Regions from separate parts of the Novibacillus thermophilus genome, predicted to be linked through region 1. Evidence: riboswitches for the same ligand, from Rfam matches in the RefSeq annotation. Region 1 holds a riboswitch; the other holds the start of a gene.

Region 1 (14,867 bases):
GCTCACACACGTTGCCGTACTCCTATGTCTGCGTGGCTGGTTGAATGAGGGATTGAAACTTGTGTAGTATTTTTTTTGTAACATTTCCAGGTTTGCCTGTTCCAATGGGTTGATTATTAACCTTTACGACCGGTATAATGTCTAATTTCGTTGCCGTTATAAACACTTCGTCGGCCTGTAGTAAAGTGTCAACTGTAAAAGTTTCCTCATTCACTTTGAGGTTTAATTCCTCACACAATTGAATGACCTTTTTTCTGGTTATGCCGTTTAAAATAAAATTGTTTGCCGGATGAGTAAACAATTCTTCATTTTTTACAATAAATACGTTTGAAGAACTGGCTTCAGTCACAATATTTTTTCTGTGCATAATAGCTTCAAAAGCGCTATTTTCCACCGCTTTTTGCTTAGACAAAACGTTTGGAAGCAGATTAAGTGTTTTAATATCACATCTCAACCACCGAATATCCTCTGTAAGAATTGCGGAAACACCGTTTTTCTCTAAGTCAGTCATTCGCTTCAGCGATCGAACGTAAGCAATCGTGACGGGTGACACCGTTTCGTCCGGAAATGTGTGCCATCTAGGGGCAACTCCACGGGTAATCTGTAAATAAATTATTCCTTCTTCCAAGTTATTAATCAGCACTAATTCCCTTAGCTTATTTTTTAAATCATTTATTATTAAAGGGATTTTTAACTGAATTTCATCTGCGCTACGTTTTAAACGCTCCATATGCTCGTCTAACATAAACATCTTGCCGCCATATACACCAATGACTTCATAAACTCCGTCTCCAAATTGATATCCTCGATCCTCTATATCGATGACGTTTTCTCTTTCAATGATTCGATCGTTAAACAGTATTTTATTCACAATACATTCCCCTTTAAACTCACGTTTATCGGTCGTTACTGACGTCACTGTCGTAGGAGGATTAATTTTATTCGTCGTCTTGAGCATTGTGAGATCCAAAATTTCTTTTCTATCAACGCAGCAAATATTTATTTATGAAGAAATACCTTTGTTTTGATTTTTAATATCTAGCAAATAATATTTTTCAGACGCAAAAAATTCCCGCTTCATTTCGACAACCTCTTTGCTAAGCAACACTAGGGCGATAATATTTGGAATAGCCATGGCAGCCAAACTGATGTCCAGAAGGCTCCAAATTGTTTGCGCACCGCCGATCGCCCCAACAAAAACGGACAATACATATACAAACTTCATAATTTTTCCGCCTTTCAACCCAAATAAATACTCCGCTTGTCTTTCGCCGTAGTAAGATAAAACGATTACAGTAGATATGACAAAAAACACGAGAGCAATGGTAACTATTAGTCCACCTGTTTGACCTAAAGCTACAGAAAACGCTTCTGTTGTCAGTGCGGAAGGATTCCCGCCTGCCCCTTCATTTTTCCAAACCCCGGTAGACAACACAACAAATGCAGTTGCTGTACAAACAATTACCGTGTCGATGACAACTTCCATTACCGCCCATAAACCCTGTCTGACTGGATGATCTGTTGTTGCGGATGCGTGAGCGATTGGAGCGGTTCCTACTCCAGCTTCATTGGAGTACACTCCGCGGGCAAATCCCCAGCGAATGGCTTGTGCTATAGCTGCTCCACCAAATCCTCCTACCGCCGCCATCGGCTGAAACGCATATGTGAAAATTAATGAAAGAACTTCCCCCACCATGTTAAAAATTCATTATCACTATTATCAAAGCCCCAAACAAATACAAACCAACCATAAGTGGGACAAATTTCTCTGTAAACTTTCCAATTCTTTTGATTCCACCGATAATGACAAATCCGACAATTAACATCGATACAATCCCCGTCATGACCGGATTCACATTAAACGTTTCCTGAACAGTTGCGGCTAAGGAATTGCCTTGTACCATGACACTCGGAATAACTTCAATCATTAAAGCTATCGCAAACCAAACGCCAAGCCACCTCATATTCAACCCTTTGGCCATGTAGTAGACGGGCCCTCCAACAAACTCGCCCCTCGCATTTTTCTCCCTATATTTTAAAGCTAACACGACTTCGGAGAACTTAATAGCACTCGCTAGCAAAGCAATCATCCACATCCAAAAAATAGCCCCAGGGCCCCCAAACATGATGGCGGCTGGTACACCTACAATGTTCCCAGCACCAATAGTACAGGCAAGAGCCGATGTGAGGGCTTGGAAAGGCGATATCGTCCCCTCCCCATTTGTTTTTTTGAAAACCCTTCCGATTGTCTGTTTAATTATATAAAAGGCATATCTGAACTGGAAAAAACCTAAACGGATCGTTAAAAAAATCCCACTTAAAAACAACAATATAATCATGGGTGGCCCCCAAATCCAATCAGATACAGCGACAATATAATCGATTAGACGTTCCATAATGAAAATTCCTCCTCTAATAATTGGAATTATCTAGTTTCTATGATCTTATAGGTTCTGTCTTATAGGATCTGTAGGCTGCTTCCCTTGGGGAAATTCCCTCCTCATTCGCTTGAGAAAGAGCATGTATGGTTGCTCTTTCTAGGGATTCTTTTAAATAGTCTAAAATCTTTTCTGCATTTGGAGGCAAATTTTTAAACAATATAGCTCCAAACATACCAAGCCCGCCCACATTTGCAATGAAGTCAGGAATAACGTAAATCCCTTTATTAGTTAAAATTTTCTCCCCTTCAGTTGTTATCGGAATATTTGCTCCTTCGACGACTAGCTTCGCCTTAATATCTTGCGCGTTTTCTTTATTAATAACGTCTGCAACGGCAGCTGGAACAAGCACATCGACATTCAACGTGAGACAGTCAGTGTTCGTTAAGTTTAAATAAGCTTTTGGTAATCTAGATCGATCGATATAACCATATTCGTCTTTTGCCTTTAGGAGTAGCGGTATATCTAAACCGTCTTCACAGAAAACAGTCCCTTCTATATCTGCAATCGCTACAACCTTTGCTCCTGCATTTGAAAAATATGACGCCGCGCTCGCACCAACACTTCCAAATCCTTGGATGGAAACAGTCGCCCCTGTCACTTCTCTCCCTAACCATTCCAAAGCTTTCTGCGTCGTTACTCCAACACCGTAGCCAGTAATCATGTGAATAAGCGGTACACTGTTAACCGTTAATTTTAATGCTTTATTTAAATTCTCGATTAGATTCTCAGCTTCAGGATATTGATTTAAATAGGCGTTAGCCGTTTTTAAACCTATTTCATTCAATGCTCTCGCGATGTCTTCCAATCTCGTGCCTAAATCATCACTTGTGATCCACACTTGCTCTAAATAAGGTTTGTGGGCCTCCAAAAACCTTTTTAATACTCCATAACTGTCTGGATTAGACGGAGAATAATCAATCCCTGCTTTTGCTCCGCCAATTGGATAGTCTAATGTAGACATTTTAAGTGTCATCGTATGAGCCAGACGTGCCACCTCTTTTTGTGTTAGTCCTTTTCTCATACGAGTTCCGCCACTAGCGATGCCGCCTTTTAATGTATCAATTACCAAGTAACCTTTTGCGTTTGTGACAGGATCCGTCCACTCTGTTTTTATATAAGCTGCCATATTATCCCCCCTATGCTACGAGTAAAAATCTCTAATTTTTGGACCCCTACAACATTTTCTTTTCAAGGTTTATTTAGTTAAGCTTGTATATGAAGAATGAACATTAAGTCAATCGTTCGAAAGTATCCAACTCTTTTCCTGGCTCATACTATCCCCCTTTCCATTCACGAGTTCTCAATTCGCTATTTCCCCAAACTGGGGAAATACGTGGAATTTAGAAAATGTACTCCTACGTTTTCTTCATGCCGTTGTTCCTCCCGTTTTTTTTTCTTAAATCCCTATTGATACATACTGAGTTTCCAGGAACGCCTCAATCCCCTCATGTCCCCCTTCTCTGCCGATACCGCTCTCCTTCATCCCTCCGAATGGAATTTGGGCGGCAGAAGGAGTCCCGTCATTCCAACCAACGATGCCAAAGTCCAGTTGTTCAATGACGCGCGTTCAACTGATTCACACGATCGGCAAATTTCTCCAAAAATGCTTCGTATATCCCCGACTGAACATATATGCGGTTACCACAAATGCACGTTTGTCCGGTATTTCTAAACTTCGAAGCGATGACAGCTTTTACAGCAACATCTAAATTAGCATCATCAAAGACAATCATCGGGGCGTGCCCACCGAGTTCCAGGGACAACCGCTTGACTTGATCAGCACTCTGTCTGATCAATGTTTTCCCAACTTCAGTCGAACCAGTAAACGTAATTTTACGGACTTTTCTGTTTTCCATGATGGCTTTCCCAATCTTAGAGGAGGATCCCGTCACAAGATTGACGACGCCCTTGGGGAAACCAGCTTGCTCACACAGTTCTAACAGTTTAACGGCTGTTAAAGGGCTTTCACTCGAAGGTTTAACAACAACCGTACACCCCGCCGCAAGGGCTGGTCCCATTTTGCGCGTGAGCATGGCAGCCGGAAAGTTCCACGGGCATTCTCCATTCTTCAATGATCGCCCTATCCGGCACGGCAGAAGGAAAATAACCGCTGTCAACTCTTCCAATACTGATCTTGATTAGTTTGATCTTGTTTACAAGTTGAGCAGTTGTTCTTCGACATACTCAATGTGCTGTCGAACCGCTTTGTCAATGATGTTGGAATCCCGTGTTAAGAGGGCGTCCAACAACTCCCTGTGCTCTTCGTAAAACGACTCGTGACTCGAGTAATACTGATCAAGGTGGGCGAGAAATGTTCTAATTTGGACATGGATGGAGTCGTATATACTGATAAGTCGTGAGTTTCCGCAAACTTTTACAATGTAGTGGTGAAATTGCATGTCGAGATCAAACAGGTCACTCCAATTTTTTTCTGTTGTCTTCACTTTCATGCGTTCAAGTATTTTTTCAAGGTCTTCTATGTGTTTTTCCTCTAACCGAGGCAACGCACGTTTAAACGCATAGGTCTCCAGCAATGTCCTCAGTTCCAAAATTTCTTGTCGATCCTCAGCAGAAAACTCGGTGACGTAAGTTCCCTTTCTCGTCTTGCTCTTAACGAGACCTTCATGCTCGAGAATCATGAGCGCTTCTCTTACTGAACTGCGACTGACTTCAAACCTTTCAGCCAACTCACTTTCAAGCAAACGCTCACCAAACTGAATGTCCCGGTTCCATATACCGCGGCGTAATTGGTCGGCAATAAATTGGCTGAGAGATTTGTGGACAAGCGGTTGATCCATCGAATTTCTTCCCCTCATCTGTACAAGTCGTACGCTTATACGGTAATACGTCGATTGTCGACAATCGACTAAATTTAGCATATACGCTTTATTTTTTATTGTCAAGCATTTTTTAATTTTAATTTTTGTGAACCTACTTATTGACATCTGATTATGTTCCCGATATTTTATAGTTAACGATATTGTCGATTGTCGACAAAAAATAAGCACGGAAGGAATATGATGACATGACAAAAAAGAAGATCCTTGCATACAACCGGGTATCTGAGCCTGTCCTACACGACCTTCAGCAAAAATATGAGGTCGAATTTTTTAAGCACGTCGATACGAGGAACGATGAGCGATTTTTGCAATATTTACATCAAGTCGAAGGAATTATCGGCTTAGAGTTAAAAGTAGATAAAATGCTGTTAGACCGCGCTCCTCACCTAAAAATTGTCAGCAACGTATCCGTCGGTTACGACAATTTAGACGTTACAGCGTTGACGAAAAGGGGCATTATGGCAACAAACACACCGGATGTCCTGACAGACACGGTTGCTGACGCTATTTTCGGTATCCTCATCGCAACAGCCAGACGCATCCCCGAGCTAGACCATTTCGTAAAACGCGGCCAATGGTCGGAGTTTTTAGTGCCGGAACAATTCGGGGTTGATGTTCACCATAAAAAATTAGGGATTATCGGAATGGGGAGAATAGGACAAGCCATCGCACAAAGGGCTCACTTTGGGTTCGACATGGAGATACTGTATCACTCACGTACGAGAAAACCTGAAGTTGACACAAAGTATCGCGCGACATTTTGTACGCTTGACGCGTTACTCGCTCATTCCGATTTTGTTTGTCTCATAACTCCCCTTACTCCTGAAACAGAAGGGCTTATCGGGAAAAGGGAGTTTAAATTGATGAAAAAATCGGCCATATTCATTAACGGTTCACGCGGCAGAACGGTTGTCGAGGAAGATTTAATCGATGCTTTAGAAAAAGGAGAAATACTTGCTGCTGGATTAGACGTATACAAACAAGAACCCGTTGATCCGCTCAATCCGCTCTTAAAGATGCAAAATGTGGTCACAACACCCCACATCGGCTCTTCTACACATGAAACGGAATTGAAAATGTCTCAGCTAGCAGCCAAAAATCTTGAAGCGGGTTTAAACGGAATTAAACCGCCGAATCTCATTAATCCCGAAGTCTGGGGAGACTAGGATACCCTTGGCGATCTTCGTTCAGCTGTCTAGAAAGTCAGTAAAAGCTGATGCACTAGACACAGCCTCGTTCTCCGTTTGGTGTGAATCAACCGCTATTGACGGGAATCCCACTACGCATAAGATAATCGTCACAGCTTTCCAGTCACTGCTCCAACCCTCTCTACGTGAACTACTAATAGGCACAACTATCGAATCAGTTACATGGAAAGAGTAATCTGAAACAGGACATTAATCAACGATACTCTGTTCAACTGACAGGTGACCGTCGCGGTGGACGCGGACCGTAATGCCGCCGTGCCGGTCAGTGCGGAAAATAGAGCTTCCCGCCTGATGTAACCTTTCGATGACGTCAGGGTGAGGGTGGTTGTACCGGTTGTTCTCTCCGACAGACAACACGGTCACTTTCGGACGGACGGTTTGTAACAACACATCCCCCGTCGACGTATCGCTCCCGTGGTGTCCGGCTTTGAGTACGTCTACGGGCGGGATGTCCCACGTGTTCACAATGTGTTCTTCCACCTCTTGATCGGCGTCCCCCGTCAGCAAAAAGGACCGCCCTTGATACGAAAGAAGGACTACGACCGACTGGGCGTTGCGCTCGTCTGACGGCACGTCCTCCGGCTCGGGCTGGACAAACTGCCAGTAGAGCCCGTCCTCTAATTGCCATCCGCTTCCACTCGTCACCCGGTAAACGGGAACGTCGGCAGCTTCAAGAGAAGACAGGAGCTCTCGCTCCAGTTCTGAAGGGTTGTGTGTGTCCGCCCCGCGCACAAAGTAGCGGACGGGGAGGTTCTCCACTAACGCTTTCATGCCGCCGATGTGGTCGGCATCGCCGTGAGTCATGACGAGATAGTCGATTCGGGCAACTCCCTTGTGCCGCAAAAAAGGGAGAACAATGTCTTCCCCGACGTCAAACGGATCTCTCTGGACTTGCCAGGGCTCTCGTTCAAAAAAACCCGTGCCCCCTGCATCTACTACTATCGTCTGGCGCTGCGGCGTCTCCACGACGATGGCATCCCCTTGTCCGACGTCTAGAAACGTGACAGTGAGCGGGCGGTTCCACCACGGGAAAGGAGAGTGAGCGAAGATGACGACGAAGACAAAGGCTAACGACAAGCCGACACGCCTCCGCCGGGGAACGCGTACATCGCTGCACAGCCAAAACTTGCCGATCGCTCCCAACAAGGCGTAGTAAACGAACACCCACGGAATGGGCGGGGTCGGCCATACGAGATGAAACGGCTCCCAGTCCGTCAACATCTCGGCCACTGTCAAGACCACATCTACGGCCCATTCGTTCACTTTGGCAGGCAACGTCGCCAGCGGAACTGCAATGCCTGCTAGCAGAACAGTGGCAAACCCTAACGGAATGACGATGAAACTGACGAAGGGTACGACGATTAAATTGGCCAAACCGGACAAGAGAGAAAACTGATTAAAATAGTAAATGATGAGAGGAAACGAACACAGTTGCGCCACAACGGTCACGGCAACGGTCTCCCTCAGAAAAGCGGGGAGCTTCGGCATTCGCTTGCATAAGAGCGGGACACCGACCACGATGCCGACGGTTACGGTAAAAGACAGCTGAAAGCTCGCGCTGAAGAGCCAGTACGGGTTGAAGAGCAACATAAGAGACGCCGCCAAGGCGAGAAAGTGGACACTGTTTTTCCAGCGGCGGTAGATGACGGCGAGAAGGACAAGCCCTCCGACGATGGCGGCGCGAATAACGGGAGGGTTCGCCCCGGTCAACAGCGCGTAAAACGGCAAAAAGAGCAAAGCGAAAGCGGCAGCTCTCTCCCGGGTCACCCCCATCCACTTTAAACCCCCGTAGAAGATGGCGAGGACGATTCCCACGTGCAGGCCGGAAATGGCCAGCAAGTGAAGCAGGCCGAGGGTGGCGAATTGACGTTCGACTTGTAAATCTACTGTTTCCCGCTCACCGAGAATCATCCCCCGCACGAGACCGGCGGCAGGATGTTCATAAACAGAATCGATCCGCTGGCCCAAATAGGTCCGAAAACGATCCAGTAACTCCAGCCCGTGTCGAGAAGACGTGAGGCGTTCCACAGCACCGGCGTCTTGGGCACGCCCAATCCAGTGCACGTGTTGCCTGTACAGATGTTGGCGGTAATCAAAGCCTCCGGGATTCCGGGCAACGTCTGGCCTCTCCAGTTTAACGTCAACCCGCACCCAGTCGCCGCGCCGGAACGTGTAAATGTAATCTCGCTCCGCCAAAGTTTCTAAATAGAGCCGGACGAGCACTTTTTCTCCCCCAGTGGAAAACGTGTCGTCTCCCTGGTGCCACATCTCACTCCGCAACATGATGTCCACCCTGTTCCCGTCCACCACAGGAGGTTCCAGGAGCCGGCCCGTGATGCTGCCTTTCCACTCGCGGGCGTGTTCCGGCCAGACCGAGCGGTTGTGGTCATCGGTCCAGGTCATGTAAGCGGCAGCCGACAAAAAAGCGACTGCAGCCACAAATGGGCGGAAGCCGTGCCATCTCCTGTACAGCTGCCACACCCCAACGACGGACACAGCGGCCAGCGACAAACACCACATGGTAAAAGGCAGCCACCCTAGACTGCCGACCCACAGCCCGGTCACCCATCCAGTGACCCAATAAACAGACCAACGCAAACACCCACACACCCTTTCCAGATGTGTGGGTATTCGACATTTTTTGCCAATATTCCTCTTTTGTCAACTAAATACGCGGTAGTGTAATACCTTGTTGATGCTGATATTTTCCTTTCTTGTCCCGGTAAGACACTTCACACTCTTCATCGCTTTCCAGAAACAACACTTGGCACAACCCTTCATGGGCATAAATTTTCGCCGGAAGCGGCGTCGTGTTGGAAATTTCTAACGTGACATGCCCTTCCCACCCCGGTTCAAACGGCGTGACGTTCGTAATAATGCCGCAGCGGGCGTAAGTCGATTTGCCGACACAGATGGCGAGAACGTTCGTCGGAATGCGAAAGTATTCAACCGAACGAGCAAGGGCGAAAGAATTGGGCGGAATGATCGCCACGTCCCCTTTAAAATCAACAAAAGAGTCCAGATTGATTTCTTTCGGATCGATGACTGGATTTAACGCGTTGTGAAAAATTTTGAACTCATCCGCAACGCGCAGATCGTAGCCGTAACTGCTGAGGCCAAAACTGACGGCTTCTCCCTTGCCGACGTTGCGGTCGACGAACGGCTCGATCATCTTGTGCTCAGTCGCCATCTTGCGAATCCATTTGTCCGATTTAATCGTCACGTGATCTCCACCCCCAACTGGTAAATCAATAGCTCTATTTTACAACACTTTGTCCTAGTATGATAGAACCGGCGCTCAATTTTCGCGTTGCGTGACACTGGACTCCTTTCCGTCCGCACCCGTCTCTTTTTTGCCGCACTGGACGATTTGTCCTCCCTCGTCACAGTAAACATATACCGTCTCAGGTTCGTCTTTAAACACGACTTCTACATAATAACCCGGTCGCTTCATCGCTTGTCGGAAGACTTCAATCCTTTCGATCCGATCGGGATCATCGCCCTGTTCTTCCGTTAAGTACTGTTCGACCCGTTGTTCTAACTCCGTGTAAGCCGTCGGGTCTCCGTAAATTTTCAAAAACATGAAGAACGCGAGCACCCCGATGATAACAACAGCCGCTACCATCACAACACTTTTCTTCACGTGTCTCGACTCCTTCTGCTCCTGTCAACTGTTCACTTCCATTCTCTATTATACCGTTTTCCCGTTTCTCCTTTTTTTTAAAAAATGCAACGTTTTATGAACAGCCTAGCAAGTAAAGAGAGGCAGCTTTCGCTGCCTCCGCGATCAAAATGTTTTTATGGTCCCTTGCCGTTAGGCGTGACTTCTGTTCAAAGCTTGATCCAGGTCGGCTATAATGTCGTCTGCGCTCTCGATTCCGACAGAGAGGCGGACCAATTCCGGCGATACCCCGGTGGAAAGCTGTTCTTCCGGTGTCAACTGTTGGTGCGTCGTGCTGGCCGGGTGAATGATCAGTGACTTGGCGTCGCCGACATTGGCTAAGTGAGAGAACAACTTCACATTGTTGATCAATTTCTTCCCGGCTTCAAGACCTCCTTTGATCCCGAATGACAAAATCGCTCCCTGTCCTTTCGGCAAATACTTTTGCGCTTTTTCGTAGGACGGATGGCCTTTTAAGCCGGGGTAATTCACCCACTCTACCGCATCGTGCTGTTGTAAGAACTGAGCCACCTTCAACGCGTTCTCGCTGTGACGTTCCATGCGCAAGTGCAACGTCTCCAGCCCTTGTAAAAACAGGAAGGCGTTAAAAGGAGAGAGCGCGGCTCCAGTATCCCGCAACAACTGCACTCTGGCCTTCGTAATGTAAGCGATAGGGCCAAGTGCTTCTGTGTACACCACTCCGTGATAACTCGGATCTGGCTCCGTCAGTTCGGGAAACTTCCCGTTCGTCCAGTCAAACTTGCCGGAATCGACAATGACGCCGCCGATGGACGTCCCGTGTCCGCCAATAAATTTCGTTGCAGAGTGGACAACGATATCAGCTCCGAATTCGATGGGCCTCAGCAAATACGGCGTGGGGAACGTATTGTCCACAATTAACGGAATTCCGTTCTCGTGGGCAATAGCGGCCACCGCTTCCACATCCAACACGTCATTTTTCGGATTGCCAATGGACTCAGCAAAGACGAGGCGGGTCTTTTCATTGATCGCTTGACGAAAATTGTCCGGATCGGACGGATCGACGAAGTGAACGCGTATCCCCAACTTTGGCAACGTGTGGGAAAACAGATTGTACGTTCCACCGTACAGACTGCTGGCCGACACGATTTCATCTCCGGACTTGGCAATGTTTAAGATCGCGTACGTAATAGCCGCTTGTCCAGACGCCGTGGCCAGCGCGCCAACCCCGCCCTCCAAAGCGGCCACGCGCTGTTCAAAGGCGTCATTCGTCGGATTCATGATCCGGGAGTAAATGTTGCCAAACTCTTTTAAGGCGAACAAGTTAGCCGCATGATCCGTGTCGTTGAAGACATATGAAGTCGTCTGGTAAATCGGGACCGCTCGGGCATTCGTCGCCTCGTCGGGTTGCTGTCCGGCGTGGACGGACAGTGTGTCAAACTGGTATTGCTTTTCGTCACTCATCGTCAGGTTCCTCCTCAAACATATAAATAAAAAACTCTTCCGATAAGGAAGAGCTTCATACCAAAAGACTAAATCTCCCCTTATCTTTCAGGAAAACGTCCTGCAGGAATTGGCACCGCATCTCCTAAAGGCGAAGACCGGTTGCCGGGTTTCATTGGGCCAGTCCCTCCACCACTCTTGATAAGGCTCCAAAATATTCAGTTCCCTGTACAGGTTGTTATTTATTATATAGGCATTGATTCTGATCCGTCAAATACTTTTTTTGATTTGACGAGGTCCGTCCCTTTTCTTAACAGAAAAAAAGCGAAAGCAAAGCTCGCGGCGGCAGTGTAAAAAAGGGAGGGGTGGCCGAAAACGTCCATCGAAAATCCTAATGCGGCTGGAGCGACCACTGACGAGGCCATGGAGAACAGGTAGTACATCCCCGTGAAAAAACCGATTCTCTTCGTGCCCCCTAAATCGGCCACGAGCGGATAAGCCTGTACGTTGACGAGAGCCCAGGCCATACCGCCCGCGAAAAGTAACACTTTCAACAGTGCCAAGGAAGTGATCCACGGCATGATGAGGAAGAGGGCCGGCAAGCCGATCAGTCCGGCGAGCATCGTTTCCGATTTCCCGAACCGACTTCCGACCATTCCAGCCGGAAGGGCGAACAGTACAAAGGACAAGCTGAAGAAACCGAGGGTCAACCCAGCTTCGCCCCCGCTTGCCCCGAGATGTTCAGTCGCGTACACACTGAACTGGGCCTCCACCCCGCTGTAGCCGACAAAGTACAAAAAAATGGCAGAAAGGATGAGAAAATGGCCGCGAAAGGTTGGTTCAGCAAGCCTGGCTACATTCGAGCGCAACGATCGAAGGGGCACTGTTTCAGCGCTGTCTTGGATATTGACACGAGCGTACGGCGGATGCCGCTCAACGGTGAAGAAAAGTAGAGCAAACGAGGCACACAGGATCATCCCGCCGATGACGAACGGGTAGGAGCGGGAGAGGTCGTAGAGCGGTGCGAGGGCAAACAACGCAAGCAGTCCCCCCACCCCGCCCATCAAATTGATGACACCGTTTGCCGTCGACCGCTTTTCCACTGGCGTATGGTCTGGCATGAGCGAAATCACGGGTGCACGGTAAACCGTCATGGCCAGAAGAAATGCGATATCGACGCACAACAGCATCCAGAGTGCGCCGCGACCGAGGAACGGAATGAGGACAAAAAACAAGGCGGCCATCGGCATTCCGACAATGAGAAACGGAAGCCGTCCGCCGTATCGAGTATCCAGCCGGTCGGACCACACTCCGATGAGGGGAATCAACACAACGGCCAGTAAATTGTCTAATCCCATAATCGAGCCGCGAATCGCGCGACTTTCGATAAACTCACCTAGAATGAGCGGCATGTACGTATTGTACACAGTCCACACGAGTGTCAGCGCAAAAAAACCGCTGCCGATGGCAACAATCTTGCCGTAAGAGAACGGGCGCTTCTTCAACTCCCCACCCCCTGTCCACCATTTTTATTTTTCCAAGCACGTGTGGGTGACTTGCCCACCCAAAGCGACAGATATCTCCAGTATAACGAAGCTCGCTCCCTTCTTCTAGCGAACGGTTATGTCGTCTTTTATGTTTTCCAACGTTTTATCTCCGATCCCGCTTACGCGTGTCAGATCGTCCACCGTTTTAAAAGGCCCGTTCTCCTCCCGGTCCTTTACAATGGCGGCCGCCTTGGTCGGCCCTATACCGCTCAACGTCTGCAACTCCGCTTCAGAGGCCCGGTTAATGTTCACTTTCCCGGTTCCTGTGTGAGGTTCCCCTCCCGTTCCCTGTGTCGTGTCATGCAGCTCCTCGCCCTCGCGGGGAACGATGACCGCCATTCCGTCTATCAAAAAGTCAGCCAGATTGAGTTGGTCCGTGTTCGCTTCGTCAGTGGCTCCTCCGGCAGCTTCGATGGCTTGATAAAGGCGGGAGTCAGGAGGCAAACGGTAAATCCCCGGTTGCTTCACCGCTCCTTTGACATCGACGACGATTTCCGTAGGTTCATCTGCCGCCTCCTCTTTCTTTTCCACGAATCCACCGTCTGGCAGGTCGTCGCCTAACGGAATTTCCTCCGTACTTTCAGCCCGGTCTGTAAACAGAAAGTACATGAGTGTGCTGAGAAGCAAAATCACGCAAACGAGCGCGACTGCCATCAGTTTTATCTCCCTGTTCGACCACGTTTGAAACAACGATCTTCCCCCTCTTTCCCGTCAATTTGCCAAACTCCTCCGCCTCCAAAAACTGAATGTTTATCCTCTGTCGTATTTGCCTCACCTCCGTCATAGGCTAAATAAATGACACGTTGACGACTGGAGGGATTTCGCTTGGCGAAAATTGGATTTATCGGGACCGGAAACATGGGACAAATCCTGATCGAAGCATTTCTAAAAGCTGGTGCCTTGGGAACGGACGACATCTTCATTTACAACCGTACCCATGCAAAAGCGCGTCAACTGGCAGCACGACATCCGGGCATACACATTGCCCCAAACAATAGGACCCTCGTCGAAAACAGCGAGATCATATTGATCTGTGTCAAACCGCTTGAATACGGAAACGTCCTGGACGACATCCAGGATGTGGTCCAGCCGGAGCACCTCGTCATCTCCATCACCAGTCCGGTCTTGATCCGCGACATAGAAGAGCGCATTCCGGCAAAAGTTGCGAAAGTCGTCCCCAGTATTACAAACTCAGTGCTTTGTGGAGCGGCTTTGGTCATGTTCGGTTCCCGCCTCACGTCAGACGATCGGAAAACGCTTTTCCGTTTGTTTCGCCACATCAGCCGTCCCATTGAAATCAATGAAGCCCACGTACGCGTTTCCTCGGATCTCGCCAGTTGTGCCCCCGCCTTTCTCTGCTTACTCATGCAGCGCTTTGCCGAATCAGCCAGTGACGTGGCCGGCATCCCACGAGAAACCGCCGTTTCCCTCGTGAACGAAATGATTCTCGGCGTTGGGAAACTGTTGACAGAAGGCGGGTTTAGCCTGGAATCATTACAGGAGCGCGTCGCGGTTCCGGGAGGTGTGACTCGTGACGGTTTAAACGTACTAGATCAGGAGTTGGGGACCGTTTTTCAACAGTTATTTCACATGACCCAACACAAACACGAAAAAGACTTGCAACACGTGCAGCGCATGTTTTACGAGCACACCTAAAAGCCACTGAATAAACCTCTCTACGATTGTATATCGGCAAAAAAACCCCTTTTCGCGACTTTCGTTCGCGAAAAGGGGGGCTTCAGTGATGG
Region 2 (14,867 bases), 1.8 Mb from region 1:
ACAGTTTTGGATCTCTGCCGTCACAAAACGACAGTTTATAATCCCGCAAACTGATGAGGTCCGTCGCCACCGACGCATCGTACGCTTTAGCGAATGTGAGCGCCTGTTCGACGGCGATGTACGTTTTAGAGCGCGGTGTCAAACTTCCCGACAAACCTAACAGTCTCACACCACCACTCCTCTGTCTCTCAAAGCCTGCTCTTTTTCTCGGACGAGCGGGATCACGTCTTCCCCGAACGCTTCCAAGTCGGTCTCATAATGAAGGAAACCGACGAGTACTAAATCCACTCCGATCTTCTTAAGTTCGATGATGCGATCAGCCACTTGCTCAGGCGTCCCAATTAACCCCGTTTTAAAACCGTCATTGTACTGCACGAGGTCTTCAAGGGAAGAATTGGCCCACATCCCGTCCCTCTCCTTCGTGGACTGACCGGCTTCTTTGACCGATTCACTGAAACCTCTTACAGCTTCCTCATCTCTATGTGACACGATTTCCCGAAGGGTTTGGACGGCTTCTGATTCTGTGGGGCGGACGATAGCAAAACCGTTAACGGCAAAGTTCAGTGTGCGTTCTTCGACTTCGGCGAGGGACCGGACGTCTTCAATTTGTTCTTTGAGGCCGTCCAGCGTATTGCCGTTCATGAAATACCAGTCGGACACGCGTGCTGCCATCCGCCGGGCCGCCTTTGAATTTCCCCCTTGGAAAATCGGAGGAGTGTGTATAGGTTTCGGCTTGAGCGGGGCGCTGTTTATCCGGTAAAAGTCCCCTTTAAACGTCGTCTCCTCTTCTGTCCACATTGACCGCAACACACGAATGAATTCTTCCGAACGGCGGTAACGTTCGTCGTGTTCAAGCCACGGCTCGCCGTAACCAGTAAACTCGCCTTTAAACCAACCACTGACGACATTGACTGCGGCGCGGCCACGACTGATGTGATCCAGTGTAGCGATCATCTTCGCATAAACTCCAGGGTGCCAAAGGCCGGGAAGGACGGCGGAGATAAGCTTAATCCTCGAAGTGACACTGGCCAGTGAAGCAGCTAGCGTCGCTGCTTCTAGTTGATTTTCTGCTCCGTAGTTCGCTATAAAACGCGTTTGCAACAAGGCGTATTCAAAGCCGACTGCTTCTGCCGTTTGGGCGTAACGTTTGTTTGCTTCAAACGTCCAGTCTGTTTGCTGCGGAAGTCTGGAAATGACGAGCCCTCCGCTCACGTTCGGCACCCAATAAGCAAACTTTATGTCGCTCAATGTTTTCTATCTCCTTTATCATGAACCTCGATGGGTCCGATCCTATGGGAGATGGGACCCGTGCCAAATGTCTTTGTGAAGAGTGTGTTGCCAAAAGTGTACCTTTTTTTCGTTTTTATGTTGTTGGAGTACGCTGATCTTTCTCAATGACAAAACCGGAGGACACGAGGTTGACTGGATGGGCAATCGTATCCGCCACCGGGCAGTGGGCTTCGACAAATTGTAAAAACTCTTTCACTTTCGCTTCCGGCGCATCAGTCTTCAAAAACACTTGATACCTCACGTCGGAAAAACCGGGGCGAACGTCCGATTTGTCCAAAAAGCCGTCTAAATCTAAATCTCCTTCCAGCTCGATGCGCAGTGCGTCAACGGTTATGTCAAATTTCTCGGCGTAAGTCTGAATGACGATGGACTGGCAAGCTCCGAGGGCCGAAAGGATGAGTTCCACCGGATTCTGTCCCAGATCCGTTCCGCCGAGCTCCTTTGGCTCGTCGACGATGACCGTGTGGCCCCTCGAGTGTGTCCGAACTTGAAATTTTTCTCCTAATTGCGCGGTTGCCTTAAATGTACTTCGTGCCATTTCAATCTCCTCTCCAATCTTATGTTTCGTGCCATCAAAACCCGTGTGTTCCTTCTTTTCCCGCATCCCCCTTTAACGTAATAAAACCCTTCTCAACAAGAGAAGGGTTCACAAAACGCGGCACATTTTGTCAAGCCTTCTCATCTTCGGAATGAACCATTCCTCTGAAATTGGCACCGGGCCGTTGCGGCTGGTTGCCGAGAGTTCATAGGGTCAGTCCCTCCCCCTCTCTGGATAAGAAGCAGACAATTGCTATGTCATTTTGCTGACTTTGAAATAATCATATCACAAGAGAGATATCTGTCAACACCTTTTCAATTTATTGTCAATCGTCAGTGAAATTGTCCCCTTAACTGTTCCGAGAAAATGTCACTTTAGAAACCGGCCGAACGTTGTCATTTGTCCAGCCGGGCTTGCAAGCGTCACGTATTTATGCAAAGCTGAACTTGTTTTTTTGGGGATCGACCCCTTCCCTCGTTCAACAATCGTTCTCATTCTGAAGGAGAAAGCAGATGGATTCGATTCTGCTAAGGTATGACCTTCCCGCCATAAGAAATCGTCTGCCCCGAGTAATTGGCCGGTAATTTCGCGCGGTGAATACATAATCCAGATTCGTTCCTTCGGGCAACGGACGGTACGCCGACTCGGCTTGTTGAGGTTGGGTGGCAAAGCGGCGATGATGCTTTTTTGAATAAACCGAATTTAATCGGGCTGTTTATAACCGATTAAAATCTCTAAATCAACGGTGATGTCTGCCGCTTCCCGCTCTAAAAACGATCTGACCCGCTCCTCAGGGGCTCTCCACGCCAAAGGAGTCATGCGGACCAAGGAGTGAATGGACGATTGATCGAGGCTCATCGTATAACATATTCGCGAACGATCGAATTCGGGAAAAGCCTCTTGAAACCGGTCGACAGTCCCTTTGTTGGAATACGTCTGTTTTTCCGCTTCATCAAAAAAGGCGTCCCTTAACTCCTTTAAATAGCCGTTTTGCGGAACAACCTTCAGCACAAAGCCATTCGGTTTCAACAGTCTGTTGAATTGCGTGTAGTTTGAAGGTGACAAGATATTGAGAATGACGTCAAACTGTTTGTCTTTAAACGGCGCACGGGCAAGATCAGCCACACACCAAATTTTGTTCGAATCATGCTGGGACGCGATGGCGACACCTTCTTTTGATAGATCCACCCCGACGCCTGTTACCGTTTTTCCCACAGCTGTCACTATCTCGCATACGTTCGAAAGGTGGAAACCTTCACCACAGCCTGAATCGAGAACGTAGACGGTCTCTTTTTTTGAGGCCTGCTTAATGATGAATTTAGCTATGGACCGGATGAGCGGTTCAAAAAAACCGCCCTCTGCGTAGAGTTTTCTTCGCGCTTGGAAAAGGTCCTTCTTGTACTTAGTTTTTGTCGGGCGGGTGAGCAAGTTAACGTAACCTTGTTTGGCAAAATCAAACGTGTGGTTGTGGGAACACACGAGACTTTTTAAATCAACTACCTGCATAGATGAACCGCAAACGGGACATTGGAAAATGGATTCAAACTTGCGGGCATATGTTGCACTGATCGCTTTCTTCGCCATTTTGGACAAATTGGACACTCCCGTCAACGCCCATCCTTTTCAACTATTCTGCAAGATGTTAAGCAAAAGATGTATCGAAAATCGGCAAAACATCTCACCGGTTATCAGCTTACTCGCTGTCTCTTTGAGAATAGCAACCTTAACCCGAAAAACATGCTCACTAATGTTCTTTCAAACGGCGAATTCGGTCATTCAAATCGGGATGTGAGGAAAAGAAATAGGTCGTCCCGCGCTTCTTATTGTTAATCTTAAGCGTTTGTAACGCCGCCTGTTTCGTATCCACCCGGTTCACGTACAGTTTTAGAGAGTGTAAGGCGTGGATCATTTTGTCCTTTCCTGCCAGCTCCGCTCCGCCGCGATCAGCGTGGTATTCCCGGTGACGGGAAAAAGCCATGACGACGAGGCTCCCTAAAAGCGAAAACAGTATTTGGAACGCGATAACGGCAACAAAATGCACCACACCTTGCAACTCTGACCTCACAAAACGGGATGCGATGAAAGCGGCGATCCGGGCCAAAAAGACGACAAAGGTGTTGACGACGCCCTGCAACAGCGTCATCGTCACCATATCGCCGTTGGCGATGTGTGCCACTTCATGGGCGAGGACGCCTTCGACGGCGTCTTCATCCAAGGACTGTAACAGTCCAGTGGAAACGGCGACCAAAGAGCGACTCTTCGTCGGACCGGTCGCAAAAGCGTTCACTTCGGGTGAATGGTATACGCCTACCTGCGGCATTTTCTTGAGCCCGGCTCTTTTTGAGAGACGGTGAACAGTGTCCACAATCTTGCGTTCATCGGCTGACAAGTTGCTTTTCGGGTCGAGGACGCGCACGCCCATGATCGTCTTTGCCATCCACCGGGAAATGGCCAAGGAGAAAAGAGCTCCCGTAAAGCCGACGACAGCACTGAAGATCAGTAACGTGGCAAAATTAATCGTCCCCTCCGAAATGTAGTTGAAGTCAATTCCGAACACTGTGGACAAAATGGTGAACACAATCAACATGGTCGTCAGGACCAAAATATTCGTTAAAACGAATAAAACAATTCGTCGCACGTTCACTTTCCTCCGTCCTATAGGCTATGATTGACACTATTAGAACCAAGTTTTCCTCATGCCGCTTTGCGGCGTCAGCAATGAATAAAAATTGTCACGACGCCTACGTGTGCTGATGCTGTAAGCATGGCAAAATAGAAGTCCTGAAGTTTTACTCATCATCTCCGCAATTTCTTTCGTACAGGTCGGCAACCTCCCATTGATTCGGGTCCAGTTGGAGAGAATGCTTCCAACAAGCGCAAGCGTCGGCCCGGCGTCCGGACTGCCAATAGGCGTCAGCGAGCTCGTTGTGCAGGTCGGCATCATCTGTCATCTGCAACTCCTTTTCCAGACACTCAACAGCGGCATCCAATGCTTCCAACTCCATGTAGCAACGTGCCATCTCGCGATAGATACCGGCCGGAGGGGAAGCTTCGTCAGAATGATTGATCATCTGTTCATAGCAGTCCAACGCTTCTGACCACTCTCCCATCCCTCGGTAGGCTTCAGCCATCCCGATCCATACGTCATCGCGGTCGTCGCCGTATTCTAACGCCCGTCTAAAGTAATCGAGCGCTTCCGACCAATTTTGTTCCTTGAGAGCGATTCTGCCGAGGGACAGGTACGCGTCGGGTTGATACGGATCGAGGCGGTGCAGCGCCTTCCACGTGTTTTTGGCATCTCTCGTACGGCCGAGGGCGAGTTCGACCTCACCCAGCTGTTTCAATACGGCCGTGTTTTCCGGCTCTCTCTCTTTCAACTGCCTCAATAGGTCCAGGGCCTCGTCCGATTCCCCGATTTTATAGAGCAATACGGCTTTTGACAACGCAGCATCGGTGTCGTCCGGATTGAGACGTAGCGCTTGCTCCCAGTAGCGTATACTTTCTTCCCACTCCCCGACTTCCATCAGAGCTTGAGCCAGTGCCGTGAGGATGTCTGTATCCTGTCGATCCATTTCGTGTGCAGTCATAAGAGAATTGATGGCTGCACGGGGTTCCCCGCTTTCCAGCTGGGTTAACCCTAAGGCGTGTAAATAGTGGGGAGATAACGGCTCCTGCTCGACTAACTGTTCCAAGTAGTGGATGGCTACTTCCAGAATGCCCATTTCACGATAGCAGTCGGCGAGGGCAACAAGGACATCAGGCTGATTCGGCTCAGCCCGGTTGGCCCGTTCCAAGTAATCGACCGCCTCGTCCCAATTCTCTCTCTCCACTGCGATTTCCCCTTTTATGAGCAAGGCGACTGTCATCTCTTCTTCAAGTTCCAGTGCCTTTTCAGCCATTCTCTCTGCCGCTCCCTGGTGGCCGAGGTCGAAATACAGCTCAGCGAGCTGGGCAAGGCGGTCAGGATGGTCTGCTGCCAACGATTCTACTTCGGCTAGATGCTTTAAGGCTTGTTCGTATTGGCCATCATCCAGTTCAGACAAGATAGACTGCAGCGTTTGTTGCCACTGTTCCAACGGATACGCCTCCTCGTGAGATGATTGTATCAAATTTAGCGCCCGTGCTCCACGCAGTCTGGCGTTTACAGTCAGTGCAGTGACAATCGCGTGCCGTGTCATGTGTGCAGTGAAGGGAAAAGGTTGACTCAAGACAAATCCTAAAAGGGCGACCGTTACACGGCATCCCTTTGAAGCCCGCGCCCCACTCTTCTGCTGCGGCGTATTGCCGTCACGTTAGCTTGGACGGGGACGGCTTTGCTGCCTGTTTCTGGTCGCGAACGTAAAAACGGCGCCCTGCTAAAACGAAAAAGAGACTAATGGGGAACAACAGCCACCCTTTCACCGATGAAAATGCCGGCACCCACAGCTCTATTCCGTCGCCTATCACACTCCACCACCCTTCTGCCCACGACCGCGTAACGGGAAACAGTCCTAGCACGATAAACGGAACATTGAGGAGAAATGTCGCTAACGTGACGTGCCAGATCGCAAGACCGTAACGGTGGCGGCTGATGGACCCGAGGCTGAGAAGAAGGATGATGGAAATGACGCTAAAGATGAGGAATGTGGCCTCCTGCAAGGCAGCCGTGAGATCTCCCGGGACAAACCACAGCCACAGCATAAACGGAAAAAACACATTTTTTAATACAGCCAGTGATGTAAACACAAACGCGTATTCACAGCACCAACGTACTACTTGTTTGCTCACATCGCACCACCCCTGTACAAGACGATATTATGTGAGTATCGCTTCAACCTCAGTTACAACGTATGTCCCACGACCAAAAAAAGAACCACCGCCACAGGCAGTGGTGCACGCAAAGCGTTAGTAGATAGGAGTGGAGAGAAACCATACTGTACTGTAAGTATAACGAAAACGCTATCATGGCGTCAATACTTTTTTTAACATTGTCAACTTTCGCTCCTTACCCTGTCTCAACGGTTCCCGTTCTCCCTCTCCGCCGGATACACCGGATAGCCGTGTTCTTTCAACACGGAAACGGCGCGGTCGTAGTCGGCTTCTTTGTAAAATGCCAGTCTGAGAACGCCGGCCACTTCCTCTCGGTTTTCCAAAATGCCGATGTTAGCCAGGCTGATGCCTTTGTTTCCGAGCAGCGTGGCCACTTTGCCGATACTGCCAGGATGGTCGGGAACGTCAACGTAACATTCGTAAACGCGCGGCAGGGAGCCACGTGCCCGCTTTGGCAGTTGATCGCGGAACCGCTTTGCCCCGAGAAAGAATGCCTCCAGGTCTTCCTCCTGCTCGTTCAAGAGCATGTGCCGAAACTGACTGAGCTCGCGTTGCCAGTGTTCCAACATCGTCAGGATGGGAACGCGGTTCGTTAGCGTAATGTCGCGCCACATTTTTGGATCGCTGGAAGCGATGCGCGTGAAGTCGCGAAACCCCCCAGCCGCCAGCGTATGGTACCACCCGTTGCGCTTGTTGTACTCTCCAACTTGATTGACGAGCATGGCAGCCAATACGTGGGGCCAGTGACTGATAGCAGCCATGATCCGGTCATGTTCGTCCGCCGTCATTTGGACAATTTTCGCCCGAGTGAATTTCAACAGCTTTGTCAGCTTTTCCACTGTGGACAGAGGTGTTTCCTTAGACGGGGTCAAGACGTAATACGCATTTTCAAACAAATCAGACGTTGCCGCTTCAACCCCTGAACGGTGTGACCCCGCCATCGGGTGTGCCCCGATGTAGCTCCCGTTTTGCCAGCGCAAACGTTTGGCAAAGTCCGCGAGCTCCTTTTTGGTACTCCCCGTATCCGTCACAATCGCACCCGGTTTCAGCGAGATCGCGGACAGCTGTTCTAAGATGGCACGTATCGTACGAACCGGCGTGCAGACGATGATCACGTCAGAGTCCGATACGGCTTTCACCAATTGCGGGATCCCCTCATCGATGACGCCTAGCGCTGCAGCGCGTTTAAGGCTTTCAGCGTCCTTGTCGAAGCCCACGACGCGGATGCCGTGCTGCCGAAAGACGAGGCCGAGGGACCCGCCAATCAACCCGACACCTACAATGCTGACTTGCTCGATCTCTTTCATAAAACGCGTTCTCGTCCTCGCTTCTGAATAAATTGTTCCAACGCTTGTATGAACGCCGCATTTTCCTCTTGACTGCCGATCGTGACGCGAATGCCCGTCGGAAAACCCCATGACGTGTCGTGGCGAACGATAATGCCTTGTTCCAATAAATGTTGAAACACTTCTTCGGACGGCACCCCTGTTTGCACAAAGACAAAATTGGCCTGTGACGGGAAGTAGCGCATGTTTAGACGGTCAAAAGCGGACGTCAGCTGCTCAATTCCGGACGTGTTTTTCGTGCGGCAGTCCTGAACAAACGACTGGTCTTCCAGTGCGAGCACACCAGCTCGTTGCGCCAACGCGTTGACGTTAAACGGTTCGCGTACACGGTTGAGCTCGGTGAGGATGTCAGGGGACGCAATCCCGTATCCGACACGTAAGGACGCCAGTCCGTAAATTTTAGAAAATGTTCTGAGAATGATGAGGTTCGGATATTCGCTCAACAGTGATAGCGAGTCCGGGAATCGGTCATCCGTGACGTACTCGACGTAAGCTTCGTCCATGACGACGAGCGCCGATGACGGGATCTGGTCCAAAAACTGGACGACGTCGTCGTGAGTCACCATCGTCCCGGTCGGGTTGTTCGGGTTGCACAGCCAGACGACTTTCGTCTCGTCGTTGACCGCTTGGGCCATGGCGTCTAAATCGTGGGTACCGTCTTTTAACGGCACTTTGATGACGTCAGCTCCTTCGATCCGGCAATTCGTTTCATAGCGGGGAAAGGTCACGTCTGCCATGACGGCGTTCGTCCCCGGTTGTAAATAACAGCGCGATATCAACTGTACGAGTTCGTCCGACCCGTTGCCGAACAATAGCTGCCCCTCTTCGATCCCGAGGTGGCGGGCCATCTGCTCCCGCAATTCCCGCGCAGCTCCGTCCGGGTAAAGAGCTGCCTCTTTCGCACTGGGCAGCAAATGTTCGAGGACGTAAGGTGAACAGCCGAACGGGTTTTCGTTTGACGCCAGTTTAATGACGTGCTGCAGTCCGTATTCCCGTTTCACTTCATCAATCGGTTTTCCCGGCTGATAGACGGGTAAACCTTGTACGGTAGGTTTCGGTTGCATCTGACATGTCTCCTCAAAGAGGGGGTGTCAAAAGCCCCTCGTTTTTTCTCCTAAGTTTACCCGTTTTTGAGCATTCTGACAAACCCCCGAATATGGGCGTGACCAGCTTGTCTTCTTTCCCGGTTCGGGTGCAGCAGTTTGTCACCGACGGCTTGAATTTCACGCACGAGCGCACTGCCGACGACGACGGCGTCGACGTGAGGCGCAAATGCTTCAACGTGTTCCCGCTTGGATACACCGAAACCTACGGCAGTCGGGACAGCGCTTAGTGCCCGGACGCGGCGGAGAAAAGGAATGACGTCGTCGGAGAACGTATCGCGCGTCCCTGTCGTGCCCAGGGACGACACACAGTAGACAAACCCCCGGGCGCCGGCTACAATGCGCTCCATCCGTTCGTTCGACGTGGGGGCCACGAGGGGAATGAACGCCAAATGATGCCGTTTTGCCGCTTCAAGTAATTCCCCGTTTTCTTCCATCGGCAAGTCGGGAACGATCATCCCGTCAAACCCCGCCGCTTTTGCCCGGCGGCACAGCACCTCGATACCCATGCGGAAAACGGGATTTACATACGTAAACAGCACTAAGGGAACACTCACGCCTCTCAGGCGCGCCTCCTTTCCCATCTCAAGCACTTTGCTCAACGTCACGCCGTGTTGCAGAGCGCGGTTGGAGGCATTTTGAATCACCGGACCGTCTGCGAGGGGGTCAGAATAAGGCACCCCAAGCTCAATGATGTCCGCTCCCGCCTCTTCCAGTGTCAGGAGCAAATCGACTGTGACGTCCGGATGGGGATCTCCCGCCGTCACATACGGGATGAAAAGAGGATGTGCTTGTCTGTCAAACGCCTGCTGGATGCGATTGTCCGCTTGTGTTCTCATTCTCCCCCAGCTCCCTTCAGTGCTTCACGGATAGTGTGCACATCTTTGTCGCCCCGGCCGGAGAGACAGACGACGACAGACTGTTCCGGCGGGAGTTCAGGCGCCATTTTTATGGCTTCCGCAACGGCGTGCGCCGACTCGAGGGCCGGCAGAATCCCTTCGGTTCGCGACAGTTTTGCCACGGCGTCGAGGGCTTCGTCATCTGTGACGGCTGTGTAGCGCACACGCCCTGCTTCTTTTAAATAGGCGTGTTCTGGGCCTACTCCCGGGTAATCCAGTCCGGCTGAGATGGAGTGGGCGGGCAACACCTGGCCGTGCTCATCTTGCAACAGATACGTAAGGGACCCGTGTAACACGCCGGGGACCCCTTGTGACAGCGTGGCGGCGTGCGCCGACGTATTCAGTCCTTCACCGGCCGCTTCCACACCGTGCAGCTGGACGTCTTCATCGTCGACGAACGCAGTAAACATGCCGATGGCGTTACTGCCGCCGCCGACGCACGCGATGACGTGGCCAGGCAGTTCTCCCTGTTCTTTCAAAAACTGCTGCCGCGTCTCATCGCCGATGACGCGCTGGAAATCGCGCACAATGAGAGGATAAGGATGGGGGCCGACGACAGATCCGATCATGTAAAACGTGTCGTCGACGTGGCTCACCCAGTAACGGATCGCCTCGTTAACCGCGTCTTTTAACGTCGCCGAACCCAATGAGACGGGGACGACTTCAGCCCCTAACAACTCCATCCGAAAGACGTTCAAGCGTTGCCTCTGAATGTCTTCCTCGCCCATAAACACTTTGCACTCAAGGCCGAGCAAAGCCGCCACTGTCGCTGACGCGACCCCGTGCTGTCCGGCTCCCGTCTCGGCAATGATTTTTTGTTTGCCCATTTTTTGGCCAAAAGGCCCTGCCCTAACGTGTTATTCACTTTGTGTGCGCCTGTGTGATTTAAATCTTCCCGCTTTAAGTAAATGCGCGCCCCGCCGCACTTTTCCGTCAGCCGGCGGCAGAAGTAAAGCGGAGTCGGCCGTCCCGAGTACTGCACCATCAACGCGTGCAACTCTTTGTGAAAAGTGGCATCCGCCGAAGCGCTTTTGAATCCCTGCTCCAATTCTTCCAAAGCGTTCATCAGTGTTTCCGGTACATACTGCCCGCCAAAGGGGCCGAAACGCCCCCGCTCATCCGGTACAGTCTTCGTCCTCGTCATATCGCTCTCACCCTTTGTACGAATTGCTGCATACGTTCCGCGGACTTTACCCCGTTTTTTTCAACGCCGCTCGACACGTCGACACCGTCCGGTCGATAACGCGTCAACAGTTGCTGCACATTTTCCGGCGTCAGTCCGCCGGCAATCCAAAGCGGTTTCCTAACTTCCCGAGCAGCTTCGAGATAAGCAGGGATGTCTTCCCACCGAAAGGTCTTCCCGGTTCCGCCGCGTGCGTCAGGCTGGTAAGTGTCAATCAAAAAAGTGTCGACGATGTCACCGTACGTTGCCATCTGTTCTACCGTCTCTTTTCCTCGGGCTGCCAGCGCCTTAATGAGCGCAATCGACCCATGCCGTTTGCGCAACGCCCGGCACCAGTCAGGCGATTCATCCCCGTGCAACTGTAACGTCGTCACTCCTGCCCGGTCGATGACGTCATCCACTTCCTTTTGTGTCGGGTTGACCATGACAGCAACCGGTGTGACGCAATGCGGCAGCAGTGTCTTTAGTTTACATAATGTATTTATTGTAATCTTACGTTTGCTCGGCGCCAGCACAAATCCGGCAAACTGGACAGGCAGGTTGCGTAAGGACGCGACATCGTCCTCCGAACGCAATCCGCACATTTTAACCGTCACCTTCATCTGGCGGGGACTCCCCTTAAATAGTGAATGCCGTCTGCAACGTCTTCCTGCCGCATGAGAAATTCGCCGACAAGCACCCCCGAAAGGCCAAGTGTTTGCAGTTCCTGCATCACTTCCGGAGTTGAAATGCCGCTTTCACTCACGACGGGAATGGTTTGCGGGATGTGACGTATGAGACGACGCGTCACATCTAGCGAGACGTCAAACGTGTGCAAATTGCGGTTGTTAATCCCGATGACGTCTGGTTGGGCTTCAATAGCCGGAGCCAGTTCTTCTTCCGTGTGAATTTCCAGCAACACTTCCAGTCCGCGCTTCTGGGCGTACCGGCAAAGATCGGTCAACTGCTTCTGCTCAAGGGCTGCGGCAATTAATAAAATGGCGTCCGCTCCAAAAGCGACACTTTCGTCTATTTGAATGCGGTCAATGATAAAGTCCTTTCGCAACAGCGGAAGATCGACTACTTTCCGAATACTTGTCAAATAGGACAAATCTCCTTGGAAAAACGTCTTGTCCGTAAGCACTGACACGGCTTGGGCCCCCGCCGATGCGTAACGGCAGGCGATAGCCGTCGGATCAAAATCGGCGCGGATCAGCCCTTTTGACGGGGAAGCCTTTTTCACTTCGGCGATCAAGCCGAACTGCTGCGGCCCCTCTTTCAGTGCTTGTGACAGTGACCGGCGCACAGCCCGCGTCTCGGGGAAAGCGTCGCGGCGTTGTTTTAACTGTTCGACTTCCTTCTTCTTCTCTTCCAGGATGCGTTCAAGAAACATGCTGCTTTCCTCCTGCAAAGGCAACCATTTCATTTAGCTTCGCCGTTGCCGTACCGCTGTCTACGGCTTCGGCGGCGAGGCGTACCCCTTCTCGCAAACTGTCGACGACACCAGCCACGTACAGAACAGCAGCCGTGTTGGCCAACACGATGTCCCGCGCAGCTCCCTTTTTGCCGGAGAAAATGTCGCGAATGATGGCTGCGTTCTGAGTGGCGTCTCCTCCTGCGACGTCACGGAGGGATAACGGGCAAGACCTAAAGCCTCCGGCGTGATACTGTACGTCGTCACCTGTCCGTCTTTCAGTTCGCTAATTTGCGTCGGCGCGCTGACCGATATCTCGTCCAGTCCGTCGTCGCTGGACACGACTAGTGCCCGGTCGGACCCCAACTCGTTTAAAACAGAAGCGAGGAGTTCGGTCAAGGACTGACTGTACACCCCTAACAGTTGGCGTTTCACTCCAGCAGGATTCGTCAACGGTCCGAGGATGTTAAAGCACGTCCGAATCCCCAGCTCTTTGCGCGTCGGCATGACGTGGCGCATCGACTGGTGGTACAGCGGGGCAAACATGAAACAAATACCGATTTGTTGGAGCGCTGTTTCTGCTTCTTCAGCCGACATCTGGGCTCCGATACCAAGGGCTTCCAGCACATCGGCACTGCCGCTCTTGCTGGAGACGGATCGATTGCCGTGTTTGGCCACTGGAACCCCTACGCTCGCAGCGAGGATAGATGTGGCGGTGGAGACGTTAAACGTTCGGCCGCCGTCACCTCCGGTACCACACGTATCGACCGTGTTATGAAACGATTGCTTCACCGGCACCACTTTGCGGCGCATGATTTCGGCAAAACCGGTAATCTCGTCCACTGTTTCGCCTTTCATCCTGAGTGCCGCCAAAAAAGCGCCCATTTGGGAAGGGGTTGCTTTCCCTTCCATAAACTGCTCCATCACGTGAGCTGCCTCTCGTCGGGACAAATTCTGTCCTTCGACGACTCGCTTCAAACTGTCCTGCATCCTCTTCTCAGCTCCTCTGTGCCATAGGTTGAAACATATTTTCCGCGTGAGCCAATGCCGTCAGCATGGCACGCGCCTTATTGATCGATTCCTCGTACTCGTTCTCCGGGACGGAATCGGCGACGATTCCTCCCCCTGCCTGAACGTACGCTTTACCGTTTTTGAATACGATCGTGCGAATGGCGATACACGTATCCAGGTTGCCGGAGAAAGCCAAATACCCGATGCCTCCGGCGTATATTCCCCGCCTCTCTCCTTCCAATTCAGCGATAATTTCCATCGCCCTCAGTTTCGGAGCACCGGAAACTGTGCCCGCCGGCAAGCAAGACGTCAGGGCTCGGAACGGACTGACACCTTTTTTCAACTTCCCCGTCACGTGCGACACCATGTGCATGACATGGGAATAGCGTTCAATTTCCATGAACTGGGCGACTTTGACAGTGCCGTATTCGGTGACGCGGCCAACGTCATTCCTCCCCAAGTCCACGAGCATTAAGTGTTCAGCCCGCTCTTTTTCGTCCTTGAGCAGCTCTTCTGCAAGCCGGTCGTCTTCCTCAACGGAGGCTGCACGCTTCCGCGTACCGGCAATGGGCCGCGTTTCCACCAGCCCGTCGGTGACCTTCACCAACAGTTCAGGCGACGTGCCGACGACGGTCTCATCCCCCATTTGCAACACGTACATGTAGGGCGAAGGGTTGAGCGTTCGGAGCACACGGTACACGTTAAACGGATCAGCCGTCACTTCTACTTCCAAACGTTGTGAGAGCACCACCTGAAATATATCGCCCGCCCGAATGTAAGCTTTTGCTTTTTCTACACAAGACAAGTAGGCAGCTTTCGTCACATTGGAACGGTATGGGACAGGTGTCACGTTCTTCCCGTCCTGCACGTTCGGGCTCGTGAGGTGGTCCTCCGGTTGACGTCGCAATGTATTGATCCACGCGTTCAGTTCTGCAATAGTCTCGTCGTACAGCCGGCGAAGCTGTTCTTCACGTGGGGGGGCTCCGGGACGTGTAACAGGCGAACGGCCACCACCTGCTGTTTCAGATGGTCAAACACGCACAGCTTGTCGTAAAACATGAAGTGAATGTCGTGTGATTGAACGGGATCAGCATCAGGCACCGGCAACTTTTCTACGTACGCCAGTGACTCGTATCCGAGAGACCCGACGCCTCCGCCAAGAAACGGTGGAAAGCCGTCGTATTGCGGTGCGCGGTAGCGCTCCGCTAACCGCTGCAGTTCTTCCATCGGATTCCCAGTGATCTCTTCACGTTTTCCGGAGCGGTGCCGGACAGACCCTCGTCCGTCTTTAGCTG

What was found. Region 1 has a riboswitch for S-adenosylmethionine ahead of B0W44_RS05495 (homocysteine synthase). Riboswitches for the same ligand answer to the same signal wherever they lie in the genome.
Region 2: linked by a shared signal. The riboswitch ahead of B0W44_RS14075 (OsmC family protein) and the one ahead of B0W44_RS05495 (homocysteine synthase) in region 1 are both predicted to bind S-adenosylmethionine.

What each region holds. Positions count from the first base shown of each region.
Region 1 covers NZ_CP019699.1:1,101,631-1,116,497, reverse strand. Annotated here, with positions in the region: gene dat (D-amino-acid transaminase) at 23-871, opposite strand; partial or broken gene B0W44_RS05535 (alanine/glycine:cation symporter family protein) at 1,004-2,396, opposite strand; gene B0W44_RS05530 (Glu/Leu/Phe/Val dehydrogenase dimerization domain-containing protein) at 2,437-3,567, opposite strand; partial or broken gene B0W44_RS05525 (aldehyde dehydrogenase family protein) at 3,838-4,495, opposite strand; gene B0W44_RS05520 (GntR family transcriptional regulator) at 4,595-5,239, opposite strand; gene B0W44_RS05515 (2-hydroxyacid dehydrogenase) at 5,467-6,447, shown strand; gene B0W44_RS05510 (DNA internalization-related competence protein ComEC/Rec2) at 6,679-9,087, opposite strand; gene dcd (dCTP deaminase) at 9,155-9,712, opposite strand; gene B0W44_RS05500 (DUF3139 domain-containing protein) at 9,788-10,132, opposite strand; gene B0W44_RS05495 (homocysteine synthase) at 10,304-11,593, opposite strand; SAM riboswitch class I at 11,671-11,780, opposite strand; gene B0W44_RS05490 (MFS transporter) at 11,818-13,077, opposite strand; gene B0W44_RS05485 (helix-hairpin-helix domain-containing protein) at 13,183-13,809, opposite strand; gene comER (late competence protein ComER) at 13,945-14,775, shown strand.
Region 2 covers NZ_CP019699.1:2,883,634-2,898,500, reverse strand. Annotated here, with positions in the region: gene B0W44_RS14085 (NADPH-dependent FMN reductase) at 1-169, opposite strand, end outside; gene sfnG (dimethylsulfone monooxygenase SfnG) at 166-1,248, opposite strand; gene B0W44_RS14075 (OsmC family protein) at 1,364-1,828, opposite strand; SAM riboswitch class I at 1,966-2,069, opposite strand; gene B0W44_RS14070 (putative RNA methyltransferase) at 2,531-3,412, opposite strand; gene htpX (protease HtpX) at 3,573-4,466, opposite strand; gene B0W44_RS14060 (tetratricopeptide repeat protein) at 4,618-5,904, opposite strand; gene B0W44_RS14055 (hypothetical protein) at 6,116-6,595, opposite strand; gene B0W44_RS14050 (prephenate dehydrogenase) at 6,823-7,944, opposite strand; gene hisC (histidinol-phosphate transaminase) at 7,941-9,047, opposite strand; gene trpA (tryptophan synthase subunit alpha) at 9,104-9,925, opposite strand; partial or broken gene trpB (tryptophan synthase subunit beta) at 9,922-11,129, opposite strand; gene B0W44_RS14030 (phosphoribosylanthranilate isomerase) at 11,126-11,770, opposite strand; gene trpC (indole-3-glycerol phosphate synthase TrpC) at 11,767-12,540, opposite strand; partial or broken gene trpD (anthranilate phosphoribosyltransferase) at 12,530-13,551, opposite strand; partial or broken gene trpE (anthranilate synthase component I) at 13,559-14,867, opposite strand, start outside.